Regions from separate parts of the Vibrio crassostreae genome, predicted to be linked through region 2. Evidence: riboswitches for the same ligand, from Rfam matches in the RefSeq annotation. Region 2 holds a riboswitch; each other region holds the start of a gene.
The links. Region 2 has a riboswitch for thiamine pyrophosphate ahead of thiD (bifunctional hydroxymethylpyrimidine kinase/phosphomethylpyrimidine kinase). Riboswitches for the same ligand answer to the same signal wherever they lie in the genome.
Positions count from the first base shown of each region.

Region 1: it holds a riboswitch for thiamine pyrophosphate, as region 2 does, so the genes downstream of both, thiB (thiamine ABC transporter substrate binding subunit) here and thiD (bifunctional hydroxymethylpyrimidine kinase/phosphomethylpyrimidine kinase) in region 2, are expected to answer to the same signal.
Region 3: it holds a riboswitch for thiamine pyrophosphate, as region 2 does, so the genes downstream of both, thiC (phosphomethylpyrimidine synthase ThiC) here and thiD (bifunctional hydroxymethylpyrimidine kinase/phosphomethylpyrimidine kinase) in region 2, are expected to answer to the same signal.

Region 1 covers NZ_AP025476.1:3,089,913-3,095,183, forward strand. The annotation lists gene thiP (thiamine/thiamine pyrophosphate ABC transporter permease ThiP) at 1-1,052, opposite strand, end outside; gene thiB (thiamine ABC transporter substrate binding subunit) at 1,135-2,127, opposite strand; TPP riboswitch at 2,181-2,300, opposite strand; gene OC193_RS13855 (flavin prenyltransferase UbiX) at 2,344-2,967, opposite strand; gene mpl (UDP-N-acetylmuramate:L-alanyl-gamma-D-glutamyl-meso-diaminopimelate ligase) at 3,006-4,364, opposite strand; gene fbp (class 1 fructose-bisphosphatase) at 4,635-5,271, shown strand, end outside.
Region 2 covers NZ_AP025477.1:1,056,175-1,061,445, forward strand. The annotation lists gene OC193_RS20525 (ABC transporter substrate-binding protein) at 1-156, opposite strand, end outside; gene OC193_RS20530 (ABC transporter permease) at 276-1,091, opposite strand; gene OC193_RS20535 (ABC transporter ATP-binding protein) at 1,084-1,842, opposite strand; gene thiD (bifunctional hydroxymethylpyrimidine kinase/phosphomethylpyrimidine kinase) at 1,832-2,725, opposite strand; TPP riboswitch at 2,822-2,933, opposite strand; gene OC193_RS20545 (DMT family transporter) at 3,079-3,996, opposite strand; gene OC193_RS20550 (helix-turn-helix domain-containing protein) at 4,082-4,810, opposite strand; gene OC193_RS20555 (DUF4382 domain-containing protein) at 4,984-5,271, opposite strand, start outside.
Region 3 covers NZ_AP025476.1:3,411,368-3,416,638, reverse strand. The annotation lists rRNA gene OC193_RS15435 (23S ribosomal RNA) at 1-141, shown strand, start outside; rRNA gene rrf (5S ribosomal RNA) at 274-389, shown strand; tRNA gene OC193_RS15425 (tRNA-Asp) at 457-533, shown strand; tRNA gene OC193_RS15420 (tRNA-Trp) at 594-670, shown strand; gene OC193_RS15415 (multicopper oxidase family protein) at 1,005-2,387, shown strand; gene crcB (fluoride efflux transporter CrcB) at 2,488-2,871, shown strand; TPP riboswitch at 2,934-3,032, shown strand; gene thiC (phosphomethylpyrimidine synthase ThiC) at 3,162-5,111, shown strand; gene OC193_RS15400 (thiamine phosphate synthase) at 5,111-5,271, shown strand, end outside.

The sequences.
Region 1 (5,271 bases), on a different replicon from region 2:
CGACTGGTTAGAAGGATCGCGATACCGATACCAACAGCGATGATACTTGCGAGGGAAGCAACACGAACCGAGGTCATTAACGCAGCCCAAAATGGCTCGCTGCTCAGTACAGTGAGCGCCTGAGAGTTAATACCACTTAAAATAACCATCGCTAAGGGCGGCAATACCAGCATTGAGACTATGATGATCCAAAAGCTATCCCAAGCTTTTGACCACCAGCTGTCCTTGACCAAATACTTCTCTTCCGACAGCTGACTAGCCGTCACAGATATAGGCTTAGACAAACGCTGAATACTCACAGCTAATACGCCACACAACAGCATTTGCCATATCGCGAGCAACGCGCCAGCTTGCAGGTCAAAGTCGAATTTGATTGCTTGATAGATGGCTAGCTCAATGGTGGTTGATTTCGGACCACCACCCAACGCCATCACGGTAGCAAAGCTGGTGAAACACAACATGAAGACTAAGCCACACACATGAGGCAATTGCTGTCTTAGCCTCGGCCATTCAACCCATTTAAATTTATTCCAATGGCTCATGCCCAAATGAGCACACAGCTTGTGTTGCTCGGCAGGCACGGTATCTAACGCTTGCAGAAGTAAACGGCTGGCATAAGGCAGGTTGAAGAAAACGTGCGCCAACAAAATACCATTCAAGCCATAAATCGAGAATGGTAGCTCAATGTCGAAGTTCGCCAAGAACTTAGCTAACCAACCACTGTTGCCGTAAATCGCCAGCAAGCCAAATACTCCGACCAACACAGGCAGAACCAAGGTCGACGCGAACAACCTTAATAACAAGGCTCGTCCAAAAAATTGTCTACGACACAAAGCATGCGCAATAGGTATAGCAAAACCAACACTCAGCACTGTTGAGAATGTCGCTTGATAAAAGCTGAATTTCGTTACATGCCAATAGTAAGGATCTGACCATACTTGGCTGATATCAAGAGAAGGGGCATTGCTAAGCAATGCCCCAACTGCTGAAACCACGAAGGCGGTAATGAGTATCGCAACCCAGATCCCGACCTTAGGTGTTTTCTTTATCATAGATTGATTTTTACCGTAAATGGCTCACTCAATTGATGTCGAATGAACCTTTAAATACAGAAAGCTAGTTTTTAAAAGTACGTTAGAAAGTAAGTGCACTCTGCCATTCACGAATCCAAGGCTTGCGCTTCTCGGCGATCTCTTCAGAGCTAAAGCTCAGCGCCTTCTGCGGTACAGTTAACTGCTCAAAACCTTTTGGTAGCTCGACACCCGTTACTGGGTACATCCAGTTACCTGTAGGCATCGCCGATTGGAACTCATCACTTAGGAGAAAGGCCATAAACTCATCAGCAAGCTTTTCGTTGCTACTGCCTTTAACCTTAGCAGCCACTTCAACTTGAGTGTAATGCCCTTCTTCGAAGCTCGCTGCTGCGTACTTAGAATCGCTCTCTGCAATGATATGGTAAGCCGGAGACGTTGTGTAAGATAAAACCAAGTCAGACTCACCCTCTAGGAACATAGAGTAAGCTTCAGACCAACCTTTGGTTACCGTAACGGTTTTCTGAGCTAGCTTCTTCCAAGCTGCCGTTGCTTCATCACCGTAAACAGATTTCATCCATAACATCATGCCTTGGCCTGGTGTTGAAGTACGTGGATCTTGGTAGATAACCTTCAGATCATCACGCTGCTCAACCAACTCTTTCAGGCTTTTAGGCGGGTTTGCTAGTTTCTCTGTGTTATATACAAAGGCAAAGTAACCAAAATCATAAGGAACAAAGGTGCTGTCGTTCCAACCGTTAGGAAGTGTCACTGATGACGTATCAACACTGTGATCAGCCAATAAGCCCGTCGCTTTCGCCTCAGCCATTAGATTGTTATCTAGGCCTAACACGATGTCTGCTTTGCTGTTACCACCTTCAAGACGCAAGCGGTTAAGAATAGACACGCCATCTTCTAGCGCGACAAAATTCACATCACAGCCACACTTTTCTTCAAATGCTTTTTCAACGGCAGGACGAGGGCCCCAATCCGCAGCAAAAGAATCATAGGTATATACAGTTAGAGTATTGTCTGCAGCAACGGCAGAAAAAGAGATGGCTGTAGTAACAGCAAGGGTTGTTAATGTGAATTTCACTGGACGCTCTCCATGGTCTGAGCGGCACAGGTTTGAGGGAGGAGAACGGTAGAAGTTGTTCCTAACTCAATTCCTACGCCAGCATTATCTGGTTCAGGTTTACGGGTCCCAAGCACTTGCTTGATCTCAGCTCGCATTCATTATCTGAATGGTTTGCTCCCCGATGAGTATTCAGAATTGTAATTCGAATTTTAACAATAAGCTATCAAGTTTGGATCAATTACGTTGATCGTAACCCCAACGTGGCACTAAACCTTGCTCAATACCAAGATGATCCAAAATACGCGCCACCATAAAATCGACCAGATCTTCGATCGACTTAGGTTGGTGATAAAAACCCGGAGCCGCAGGCATGATCGTCACGCCCATGGTTGAGAGTTTGTGCATGTTCTCTAAATGAAGCGTCGAAAATGGCGTCTCACGAACCACCAACAACAATTGGCCTCGCTCTTTCATGACCACATCTGCCGCTCGCTCAATCAAGTTATCCGATAAGCCATGTGCAATTGAAGCCAAGCTTCCTGCAGAACATGGACACACCACCATCTGCTTCGGCGCTGCTGATCCAGAGGCAACCGGCGAGAACCAGTCATCTTTGCCACACACCACCAGCTTTTCGGGGTCACACCCAAGATGTTTAACCAAAGCTTGTTTCGCCGCATCCGGCCCAGCAGGTAGCTTGAGTTCATGCTCGGTCGCCAATACCACTCGTGCTGCCGATGAAATCAGCAAGTAGACCTGATAATCGGCCGCCAAAAGGCATTCAAGTAAACGCAAGCCATAAGGCGCACCGGATGCGCCAGTGAAAGCAAGAGTTATCGCTTTATCGTGTTTTGTCATGTTCTCAATTACTTCAAATTATAAGGTCGTGAACGCCATTAGCCTTTGAGTGCCAACCCATCCAACAGTTTTTGGTGAATACCACCAAAACCGCCATTACTCATTACCAAGATTTGGTCGCCCGCTTGTGCCTCTGAGACAATTTTAGCAACGAATGCATCCATGTCACCACTCACGTGTGCCGATTGGTGACAAGCGTCCGCAACATCTTGTACCAACCAATCAATGTTTTCCGGTTGGAATAAGTAGGTAGAATCCGCTTGCTTCAACGAATCAGCCAGGGTTTCTTTATGCACACCACGTTTCATGGTGGCAGAACGAGGCTCTAGCACGGCAATGATTTTCTTCGTGTCGACCTTATTACGTAAGCCGCCCAGCGTAAGTTCAATTGCCGTTGGGTGATGTGCAAAATCGTCATAGACAGAAACGCCTGCCACTTCGCCTTTAAACTCTAGACGACGTTTGGTGTTGATGAACTTCGCCAACGATTCACACGCTAAATCAGGTGTCACCCCTACATGTCGCGCAGCTGCAATCGCCATCAAAGCATTATTGACGTTATGGTCGCCAACCAAATCCCAGTCGACAGTTCCAACGCATTCGCCTTGGAAGTAAACCTCAAATTTAGAGCCGTCTTTAACCAGCTTCTTCGCATCCCAATCACCGAGTTCACCACTCGATTCAGTCTCACTCCAACAGCCACGAGATAGAACGTCTTGAATAGCCGTATCTTGCTTAGGTGAGAAAATACGGCCATTGCTTGGCACAGTGCGCACTAAGTGATGAAACTGACGTTTAATTGCCTCAAGATCATCGAAGATGTCCGCATGATCGAACTCTAGGTTATTCATCACCAAGGTTCTTGGGTGGTAATGGACGAACTTAGATCGTTTATCAAAAAAAGCACTGTCGTACTCGTCGGCTTCTACCACGAAGAACATGCTTTCACCAAGACGAGCAGAAATACCAAAGTTACCCAACACACCACCAACTAAAAAGCCTGGTGCATAGCCACAGTCCTCTAAGACCCAAGCCAGCATGCTCGATGTTGTTGTCTTGCCATGCGTACCCGATACCGCCAATACCCAACGGTCATGCAGTAAGAACTCTTGCAACCATTGCGGGCCTGAGGTGTATCTAAAGTTGTTATCCAATACATACTCAACACAGGGGTTGCCACGACTCATCGCATTGCCAATCACCACGAGATCCGGCCTTGGTTCTAATTGGCTTGGGTCGAACCCTTCAATAATTTCAATCCCTTGAGATTCCAACAAAGTGCTCATTGGTGGGTACACATTCGCGTCACTACCGGTAACCTTGTGACCTAATTGACGAGCCAATACCGCAGCACCACCCATGAAGGTGCCACAAATTCCTAAGATATGAATATGCATAAATTGCTTCCAAACGCTTGGCTAAATAAACGATGCCTAATTAAAACAGCTAACACTCATTATCATTAAATGACGATTAAAAGCGAGTGACAATGCAAAACAAATTTAGTCGACATAGTAAGTGAGATCTGCGTCGCTTAGTTCATTACCATTAAAAAGATCTAGCCTTTAGAATTTAGGTAAGCGTCTAGATGAATAAAGCCCGTACAAGAGGCAAATTCAATAGTGCTCAAATCCCCCCTAATATTCAGAGAAGTTTAAGGAAATAACATGTCTGAGATGCGCACCCTTGGTGAGTTCATTGTTGCAAAACAAAATGACTTCCCCCATGCAAGCGGTGATCTATCATCCCTTTTGTCATCAATTCGCCTTGCTGCAAAAATTGTTAACCGCGAAATTAACAAAGCAGGTCTTGTCGACATTACTGGCGCTGTTGGTACAGACAACGTGCAAGGTGAAGAGCAACAAAAGCTAGACCTGTATGCTAACGACAAATTTAAAGCCGCACTTGAAGCTCGAGATCAAGTTTGTGGCGTCGCGAGTGAAGAAGAAGACGAAGCCGTTGCCTTCAATAAAGAGCTCAACAAAAACGCAAAATACGTTGTACTGATGGATCCACTTGATGGTTCGTCAAACATCGATGTGAATGTATCGGTTGGTACCATTTTCTCTATCTACCGTCGAGTATCACCGATTGGAACTCCACCAACGCAAGAAGACTTCCTACAACCTGGACATAAGCAGGTGGCCGCAGGTTACGTAATTTATGGTTCTTCAACCATGCTTGTATACACAACTGGTGCAGGCGTAAATGGCTTCACCTACGACCCATCATTGGGTACCTTCTGTCTGTCTCATGAAAATATGATGATCCCTGACGAAGGTAAAATTTACTCAATCAACGAAG
Region 2 (5,271 bases):
GCCACGCTCTTGAGCGATCACAATCGGGCCATGGTTCGGGTTCACAAACCAATCCAACATCAATGTCAGTTTCTTTTGTTCAGAGTCCGCTAGAGCATGACCTGAAACCAATGAAGCAAGCAGTGCCACTGCACCTACCAATTTGGTATTTTTCATAGTTAACCTTTCCTTTTGAATATTATTATTGTGTGTATCGATCTAATTTTTAACTAGGTTTGTTTAGATAAATAGCCTTGAGCGAAGCTTTATTAAACAAAGAGTTATTGAGCTAACCATCACTGGTTCTCCCAAGGGATAGCTTTTTTAAGTAATTTATCTGTGATGAAATAGAGCGAGATAGACAGCACCGCCAAGATGAATAAGGCAGCAAACATCTCATCAATGATCATGCGTGCGTTGGCTTGCAGCATTAGGTAACCCAGCCCTTCACTTGAACCCACCCACTCACCGACAACCGCGCCAATTGGGGCAATCACCACAGCCACACGAATACCAGACGCCAGTGTTGGCAATGCAGCAGGCAGTTGGATATAACGCAACAATTGCCATTTCGATGCACCCATCGTCTTAGCAAGATCGAGATAGCCTGTCGGTGTATTACGCAAGCCGTCGTAACAACAGGTCGTCACAGGGAAGAAGATAATGATCGCCGCCATCACCACTTTTGACGCGATGCCATAGCCAAGCCACAGCATCAATACTGGAGCAATCGCAAACACGGGGATCGCTTGGCTAGCAATTAAGATAGGCAATAGCCAACGTTTCAATGGATCAAACATCAACATCTGCAAGGCGAAAAACAGCCCCATAGACAAACCTAGCAATAGCCCAAGTAAGATCTCTTGCGCAGTCACCCAAGTGTGTTTGAGCAACACATCGTAGCGTTCAATCAGCTTGAGGAAGACTTCTGCGGGAGCCGGCAGAATGAAGCTTGGCATCTCAAAGATAACCACCACCATTTGCCACAAACCAAGAATCACAGCACTGCTGATGACCAAACGCATAACAGGGTTCATTTGGCGAGGATATGTTGTGCTAGCCTGCGCGTTAGTTGAACGAGTCACAGCTTCGCTTCGCGTTAGATCATTCATAATCACGCTCCAACTGGTCTAAGATCGCCTGTTGCAACTCGGCACACTCACCATCGAGCACTCGTGGCGTTGACGTGTGAGGCACAGATAAAGAGTGAGCACTCGCCGGTGTGCCTTGCAACACATACAAGTTATCCGCCAAACGCACCGCTTCTTGTGGATCATGGGTGATCAGGACAACGGTTTTATCCCTTAACAGTTCACACGCTAAGGTCTGTAACTTGTGTCTCGTTACCGCATCCAGCGCAGAGAACGGCTCATCCATCAGCACCACTGGTTTGTCTTGCATTAAGGTGCGAGCCAAAGCAACACGTTGACGCATACCACCAGACAACTGATCCGGCATCGCATTCGCATAATCAGCCAAACCAACCGCAGCGAGCAACTCGAGTGCTTGATTGGTTTGCAGTGCTTTGTCAGAAGCTGGATTTTGAAAACGATGACTCAGGCAAACATTGTCGATGACCGATAGCCACGGCAGTAACAAATCTTGCTGCGCCATGTAAGCGATGCGATCCGTTAAAGGTAATTCATCAGACGTTGCCAATGTGCCCTGCCACTCCACCCTATCGTCCAGTAAGCCTGCCAGATAACGCAATACCGTGGTTTTTCCGCAGCCACTTCGACCCAACAATACCGTCCACTTACCTGCGTTTAAGCTAAGCGACAACCCAGACAAGGTCGCGTGCTCACTGTCGTTATAGCGTAAGGAGGCATTGCTGAGTTGAACACCAACCGTATTAACGGACATTGCCATGTCCAGCGAAGAAGTGATTGACAGGGCCATGACCTTGACCGACTTGCAACTCATCAGCATGAGCAATCGCGCGAGAAATGTATTGTTTTCCTAGGTCGACAGCCTCTGGAAGCGTGTTGCCTTGCGCTAAGAAAGAAGCAATGGCAGAAGAGAGCGTACAACCCGTGCCATGGGTGTTTTTGGTCGGAAAACGCTTCGCGCTAATCACAGCAGATGTGGTTGGTAGAATCAGTAAGTCGTTACTGTTTTCATCTTTCTCCAAGTGACCGCCTTTTAGCAGTATCGCTTTAGCACCTAAAGCGCGCAGGTCTTCAATCATATCCTGCATTTCAGCTTCGCTTTCAGGTACCGGTTTACCCGTAAGTGCTGCGCCTTCTGGCAAGTTCGGGGTAATGATATCTGCCAACGGAATCAGCTCTTGCTTTAGCGTAGTAATGGCAGCGTTTTCTAAAAGAAGGTCACCACTGGTTGCAACCATTACAGGATCAATCACTAAGTGCTTAGGCTGGTATTGCTTAATTTTGTCCGCAACGACTTTAATGATTTGCGAATCCGCCAACATACCGACTTTTACTGCCACGATATTCAAATCGGTAAATACTGCGTCTAGTTGGCTAGCGACATGCTCAAGTGGGATTGGAAAAATGGCTGACACGCCTTGTGTGTTCTGAGATGTAATAGCGGTAATCACCGAACAAGCGAAACTACCCGTTGCAGACATGGCTTTGATATCAGCTTGGATCCCTGCACCACCGCCGCTGTCAGATCCAGCGATCGTCAAAACAATCGGAGTATTCGTGCGAATCAAACCATCAGCAGAGTGCTGTAATGTTGAGGCTTTTGGAGTTAAGTCTTTTGAAATAGAACTGTGTGTCATTGTCGCTCCTACTATCTTACAAGACGTAGGAGAACGAACACTGATCGAAGGAGAAGTCGCATTAGGCTCATGAAAGCTTTCATGGGTGCAGACGTAGATCGAGTGCTTATAGTTCCCTACGCCAGTATTAACTGAATCAGGTTCAACGGGTCTCGATTAACGATCTCAGCAAACACCAAATAAGGTATATGCCCCCCGACTATTGATAGCGATAGTAACAGCACTCTCACAACTGAGATACTGATTTTATTCATTTATAAGATTCACGCATGAATAAAATTCAATTTAGCTTTCTTCACTCACTCTGAAACAAGTGCCTAAACAAGTGCTTAGACTAGCGATTAGACAAATGCTTAGCGCTGCTCTTGAGTTGGTTGTGACTGGATAAACAAGCACAGCACAATCAGGAACATACCTAACCATCCTGCCGATGGAATCAACTCTCCAACAATACACACGGCAAGTACCGCGGCAACAACTGGTTCAAGCAAGGTAATCAAGTTGGCACTGCTCGCGGTGACATGTCGCAGGCCAAAACTGAAGGCGATATAACCCATGCATTGAGGAATTAACGCCAAGTAACTCACGACCAATATATTGGTATTCGATGCGAACAGGTTATTCCCTGTAAACCAGAGCGTTGGCAACAACAGCATCGCACCGAGGCCAAAAATACTGCCCATCGCCGCTTGTGACTTAATCCCTTTATCGATCAGTGCCTTTGTCGCCCAAGAATAAATGGCATAGCACAGGCCTGCCACCAAACCTAATCCAATCCCCAAAAGCTTCAGGTCGTCGCCAGAGTCACTCTCCGATGATGATTCTGAAAATACCAACAACCCAATACCCACGACACCAATCGCAAAGCTAGTGAGCCAACGTTTGTTGATATTATTGTTTTTGCTAATCAGACACTCTAGCAGCGCAGAAAAGAAAGGTGCGGTAGCAATCGACACCACCGTGCCTATTGCGACACCCGATAATTTCATCGAAGAGTAGAAAGCCAAAGGATAGATCGCTAAAGCCAGTGCACTCGCCGCTAACAGCTTTTTGTTGAGCAAAAGCTTATCAAGTGAAGATAAAATCTTTCGATACGCCAAGCCCGCTTGCATTAGGCCGCCGACACCCATAGAGAAAGCACCAATCGCTAATGGGCTTAGATCAGGCGCAAAACTTGCGGCGGTGCCTGTCGTGCCCCATAAAATGGAAGCAAACAAGATGGATAAAGTGCCCGTTTGGAATTCGTTGACGCGATTGATGGCAAGATTCATTTCTATTACCCAATTTTCAGTTGTGAAATAGATAATAATGAAGATTGATAAAAGTTAGTTTGCCGAAAGGACGCTATTGTTGTTTCTAAAGACTGTCTTTCATTGAGCCTAAAAACGCCCTTGGAGACATCCCAAAGTGCTGAGAGAAGCGGCGACTGAAAGCAGAAACATCACTATATCCCACATTTTCAGCGATCAATTGAACAGGTAAATCTGTGTGGGTTAACAAGGCTTGAGCTTTCTCCATACGATATCGAGTGATGTATTTAAGCGCACTGATACCCAGGCATTCTTTGAAGCGTTTTTTAAATTGAGTGGGACTCAAACAGGCCGTTTCTGCAAGTTGTGATATGGATAACGGTTGTGTGTAATTATCCGCTATCAGCCTTTGTACCGCACGAATTCGAGGGTCGATGCTCTTGCTTACTTCTTGTTGTTCTAAAAGCAGTGAAAACACATCCAAGATAGACGATTCAATGCCACTGTCTACTTGATATTCCAGCTGCTTCTCAACGAACAGTAAGAAGCTCATCAAAGGTGGTGTTATCGTGAAAACCGAGAGCTCATGCTCTAACAAGTGCTGCGGTAACTCTGCCATATCTGCGACAATAAACCGTGCTGCTTCATCCGCCTTAAAGGCATGCGCTGTGGTTACCGGAATCACCACGCATTCACCTACGGCCACTTTGCCGACATATCCAACCATCTCAAGGTTGATACTCCCTTGGATCGGCAATACCAGTTGATGATGGTCATCATGAGCATGGGTATTAAATTGCTTGGTGTAAGATCGAATGCTTAAGCTAGATTTCATGAGCAACGCCGGAGTACATTTCGCTAGGTTAAAGTAAGAGACACAACGTTACATTATCACTTCCCTAGAGTCACACTCAATACTCATCAAATTCATGCGAGCTAGGTGACATGATCAAAAACGGCCTCTAAATAAGAGACCGTTTTTATTAAAAATCGTCATTCACATCAAGCTTAGAATGACACTTGGCTATCTTGACCAACCGTTACTTGCACGCCGTTTTGAACATCATAGATTTCAAAACCATCAGCAACCGGATCAGCATTATCTTCACCACTGTCATGTTGCGCAGTACAGGTATAACCCAATGAGTAAGTACCTGGGTCAATGAAGCCCAGTGAGAACTCATAGTTCGTCTGTGCTTCATTCATTGTCACTGACGCTGAAGTTACCGGTTTCACTTCATCACTGCCGCCAATTGGAGCCATGTCAGCTTGTTCAACATTACCTTCATACAAGTA
Region 3 (5,271 bases), on a different replicon from region 2:
AAGCGAGCCTTGAGATGAGTTTTCCCTGGCGCTATAAGCGTCCTAAAGGGTTGTCGTAGACTACGACGTTGATAGGCAGGGTGTGTAAGTGCTGCGAGGCATTGAGCTAACCTGTACTAATTGCCCGTGAGGCTTAACCATACAACACCCAAGGGGTTTTGTGGACTCAAAGAAATACCAAACGCTTGAATGAGTTTGAAGAGACTTTTAAATCAGTTTTCCAGATTATTTTGCCTTCAGTTTTTTAAAAACTGAAAGTAAAAGCAAAATTTGCTTGGCGACCATAGCATTGTGGACCCACCTGATTCCATGCCGAACTCAGAAGTGAAACACAATAGCGCCGATGGTAGTGTGGGGCTTCCCCATGTGAGAGTAGGACATCGCCAGGCTTTAAATTAAATCTTTAGGTTGACCAACCTGGAGATATGGACGCTCACTTAGTGAGTTGACCACTGCGGAGTGGTAGTTCAGTTGGTTAGAATACCGGCCTGTCACGCCGGGGGTCGCGGGTTCGAGTCCCGTCCACTCCGCCACTTATTCGATAACCTCGCCTAGTGCGAGGTTTTTTCGAATCTGAAGTAGTAAAAAGTTTTAGGGGTGTAGCTCCAATTGGCAGAGCAGCGGATTCCAAATCCGCGTGTTGGGAGTTCGAATCTCTCCACCCCTGCCATATCAAAGCCTCAGCAGAAATGCTGGGGCTTTTTTATATCTGTTGCTTCTACGAAGCAATGTTGTGAGCAGAGTAGCCAGCCCGGTCTAATCTCCGGAGTACCGGCCCAGTCCACCCCTGTCATATTTAAGGCTCTAGCAGAAATGCTAGAGCCTTTTTGCTTTCTATTTATTCGACAATTCCTATCTTTAACAGAACCTAGCCTGAAAAGTGTAAGTGCTTACTTATCTCAGCTTCTTTTATAAACAATCGACAGCACAAACCATACTTCTTTATGAGAATTATTCTCAATATTTTGTTACATTTTGGTCGTTATTACTAAAAGGCAACAAATATGGATATTTCCCGTCGTAAGTTTATTCAATCATCTCTCGCTATATCTGCACTAACCGTCCTACCAGCTTGCTCAATGAAGCGGTCTGTTGATGAGCAAGGAAAGTTCGTTTATGACTTAACAGCTGAGCCTTCAACCGCTGAGTTGGTGAAGGGATTTAGTACTAATGTTTTAGCCTTTAATGGACAGACTCCAGCGCCGATTATTCGCTGTCGACAAGGCGAAAAGGTAACGATTCGATTTACCAACAAGCTATTAGAACCGACCACAATTCATTGGCATGGCCTGAGAATTCCGATTGAAATGGACGGGGTTCCTTTCTTAAGTCAGCCTCCGATTATGCCCGGTGAAACGTTTGTCTATGAGTTCACGCCACCAGATGCGGGTACATTCTGGTATCACCCACACATGAACAGTGTTAAGCAACTTGGTATGGGCTTGGTCGGGCTTATTATTGTCGAAGAGAGTGCGGCAGTTCAGTTCGATGAAGAGCATGCTCTGATGCTTAAACATTGGCATATCGACAAACAAGGTCAGTGGAAAGACTTGATGATCCCTCGCCTCAGCGCTCGTATGGGCACGCCAGGAGAGTGGAGTAGCGTTAATGGAGTACATGAACCTATCTATAAATTGAAGCAGCATGCAACGACTCGGCTGCGTATCGCTAATGTTGATAACACGATTACCTATCCTATAGCCATTGAGGGGGCTGAAGCATGGGTCATTGCTATTGATGGTAACCCTGTAAAGACACCTTATAAGCTGACTCAACACAAGATTGGCCCAGGTATGCGTGTCGATCTCGGGCTGATTGCTCCCAAGGCGGGGGAGCGAGTGAGTGTCCTTCAAATGAAAGGGCGTTTTCCTTTTTCCTTGTGTGAGTTTGAGGCTGTTGATTCAACGTTAATCGAAGGCCAAACACTTCCTTTATTGCCCCTCAATCCTGTGCCTAACTTAAATCTCGCTAATGCAGAAGAAATCGATTTTGTGTTTGAGTGGGAAGGGGCGGTATCACCGGTATCTAAAGATGGGAAGTCGATGCCTAAGTTTTGGCTTACGAATAAACGTGCGTGGGAGGGAATGAGTAAAGACAGTGTTCCAGACCCGTTGGCGACTTTGGAGTTAGGTAAAACTTATATATTCGACCTCAAGAACGTCACTCAGTACCATCACCCAATTCATATTCATGGTCATACATTCACTGTATTGGAACTTGATGGTAAAAAAATAGAAGAGCCCTTCCATACCGATACTGTGTTACTTGGAAAAAACGGCCGTGCTAAAGCTGCATTTGTTGCAGACAACCCAGGACGTTGGATGTACCACTGTCATGTCATTGAGCACATGAAAACGGGACTAATGGGATATATTGAAGTTAAGTGACACCTGTAACGTTTAATTTTTGCGCATGCATTCTAAGTTTCTACCCTCGCTTTTATCGGCGGTAAAGCTAGAATATAGGGACTGTTATTTGGGAGGATTCATGGGTCAGTTATCTATTTTAGGTTTTATTGCCATTGGTGGCGCATTCGGTGCTTGTTCGCGCTATTTGATTTCAGAGTTATGTGTGGTGATGCTCGGGCGTGGTTTTCCTTATGGTACGCTAACCGTTAACGTGATCGGCTCTTTGATTATGGGCTTGCTCATTGCCGCATTCGAGAATGAGATGATTGCGACGGAGCCATGGAGACAGATCATTGGCCTCGGTTTCCTTGGAGCATTGACTACGTTCTCTACATTTTCGATGGATAACGTGCTTCTTATGCAGCAGGGCGCTTTCTTTAAGATGGGGCTCAATGTGCTGCTCAACGTGGTTCTCAGTATCTCAGCTGCATGGATCGGCTTCCAACTTTTGATAAAGTCTTAAAACTTTCTTACGATTTGTTAACAACTCGGCTTGGTTTATCCAAGCCGTTTTTATATACTCGATCGAACTTGTCGGAGTGCCATATGGCTGAGACCGTTAACTCGGGATCCGTTGAACCTGATCAGGCTAGTACCTGCGAAGGGAACAAGAGTAGATATCTAACTAGAATCCTTCTAGAGATCTATCTCCAGATCACAACTGTATTTCTTACCGTGATCCCTCTTGTAGCATCTAATCCGTCAAGCATTTTTATCCCTATAAATAATGGCTAAAAGCCAAGGAAAAATGCTATGTCGAGTCGTAAACAAGCAAGACTGGAAGCGAAGAATTTCATCGATTCTTTATCCGTACAACCTTATCCAAATTCAAAAAAAGCTTACATACAAGGTTCTCGAGAGGATATTCAAGTTCCTGTACGAGAAATTTCACTCGCAGATAGCCTTGTTGGTGGTACCAAAAAAGAGCCTGTATTCGAACCTAATGAGCCTATTCATGTCTACGACACCTCCGGTGTTTATACCGATCCTACGCATGAAATAGACCTTTATAGCGGCCTTCCTAAGTTGCGAGAGCAATGGATTGAAGAGCGTGGTGATACGGAATTGCTTGATGATGTAAGCTCTGTTTACACCAAAGAACGTTTAGAAGATGAAACCCTAGACGACCTTCGTTACGGAAACCTGCCTCGAATTCGTCGCGCTACTGGCGACCAATGTGTTACTCAGCTGCACTATGCTCGTCAGGGTATTATCACACCTGAAATGGAGTACATTGCCATACGTGAGAACATGGGACGTCAGAAGTTCGCTGATGAGCAGCTTAACCATCAACACCCTGGCCATAACTTTGGTGCAAACCTGCCGAAAGAAATCACTCCTGAGTTCGTGCGTAAAGAGGTTGCTGAAGGTCGAGCTATTATCCCTTCAAACATCAACCACCCAGAATCAGAACCGATGATTATTGGTCGAAACTTCTTAGTGAAAGTGAACGCCAATATCGGTAACTCTTCAGTAAGCTCTTCAATTGAAGAAGAAGTTGAGAAGTTAGTATGGTCAACCCGCTGGGGCGGCGATACCGTAATGGACCTCTCTACTGGCCGTAATATCCACGAGACTCGCGAATGGATCCTGCGTAACAGCCCAGTGCCAATTGGTACGGTTCCTATGTATCAGGCGCTTGAGAAAGTGAATGGCGTAGCCGAAGACCTTAACTGGGAAGTGATGCGCGATACCTTGATTGAACAAGCAGAGCAGGGCGTTGATTACTTCACTATCCATGCAGGTTTACTGCTTCGTTACGTACCTATGACGGCTAAACGTGTGACTGGTATTGTCTCTCGTGGTGGATCTATTATCGCGAAATGGTGTCTTGCACATCATCAAGAAAGCTTCTTATACACACACTTCCGCGAGATCTGTGAGATCTGTGCGAAGTATGATGTCGCTCTGTCACTGGGTGACGGCCTACGTCCAGGCTCTATTGCAGATGCCAACGATGAGGCTCAATTCTCGGAGTTACGTACTCTAGGTGAGTTAACCAAAGTAGCTTGGGAATACGACGTTCAGGTGATCATTGAAGGCCCTGGACATGTACCTATGCATCTTATCAAAGAGAACATGGACGAGCAGTTGGAGCACTGCCATGAAGCGCCTTTCTATACATTAGGCCCGCTGACTACAGATATCGCACCGGGTTATGACCACATTACCTCTGGAATTGGCGCGGCGATGATTGGTTGGTACGGTTGTGCGATGCTTTGTTATGTAACGCCTAAAGAGCATTTGGGCTTACCCAATAAAGAAGATGTTAAGACTGGCTTGATTACTTACAAGCTGGCAGCACATGCTGCAGACTTGGCAAAAGGGCACCCGGGCGCACAAATCCGAGATAATGCATTATCTAAAGCTCGTTTTGAATTCCGCTGGGAAGACCAATTTAATCTAGCTTTAGACCCAGAAACAGCACGTTCTTTCCACGATGAAACCCTGCCACAAGAGTCGGGCAAGGTTGCTCACTTCTGCTCTATGTGTGGACCTAAGTTCTGCTCGATGAAGATTTCTCAAGAAGTTCGAGAGTATGCGAAAGACACAGAACAAGTAGCCGCAGATCAGGCTATAGAGATTAAGATGCTAGATAACCCGTTGGAGGGAATGCGTCAAAAATCACAAGAGTTCCGTGATACTGGCTCTGAACTTTATCACCCTGCTGTAGGCGCAAAAGAAGCTCAATTAGAGGAATAATGACAGTGAAGATTCTCATCCCATCTCAATACATCGAGTTAACGGGGGAGGTTCAAAACTGTCTATTGGTTGCTAAACGACAAGGTTTAGCAACTGATGCAGTTGAGTTGGGTGTAAGCCCAACTCGATACTTCTCTATCGTTGATGCTCAACAGGCACT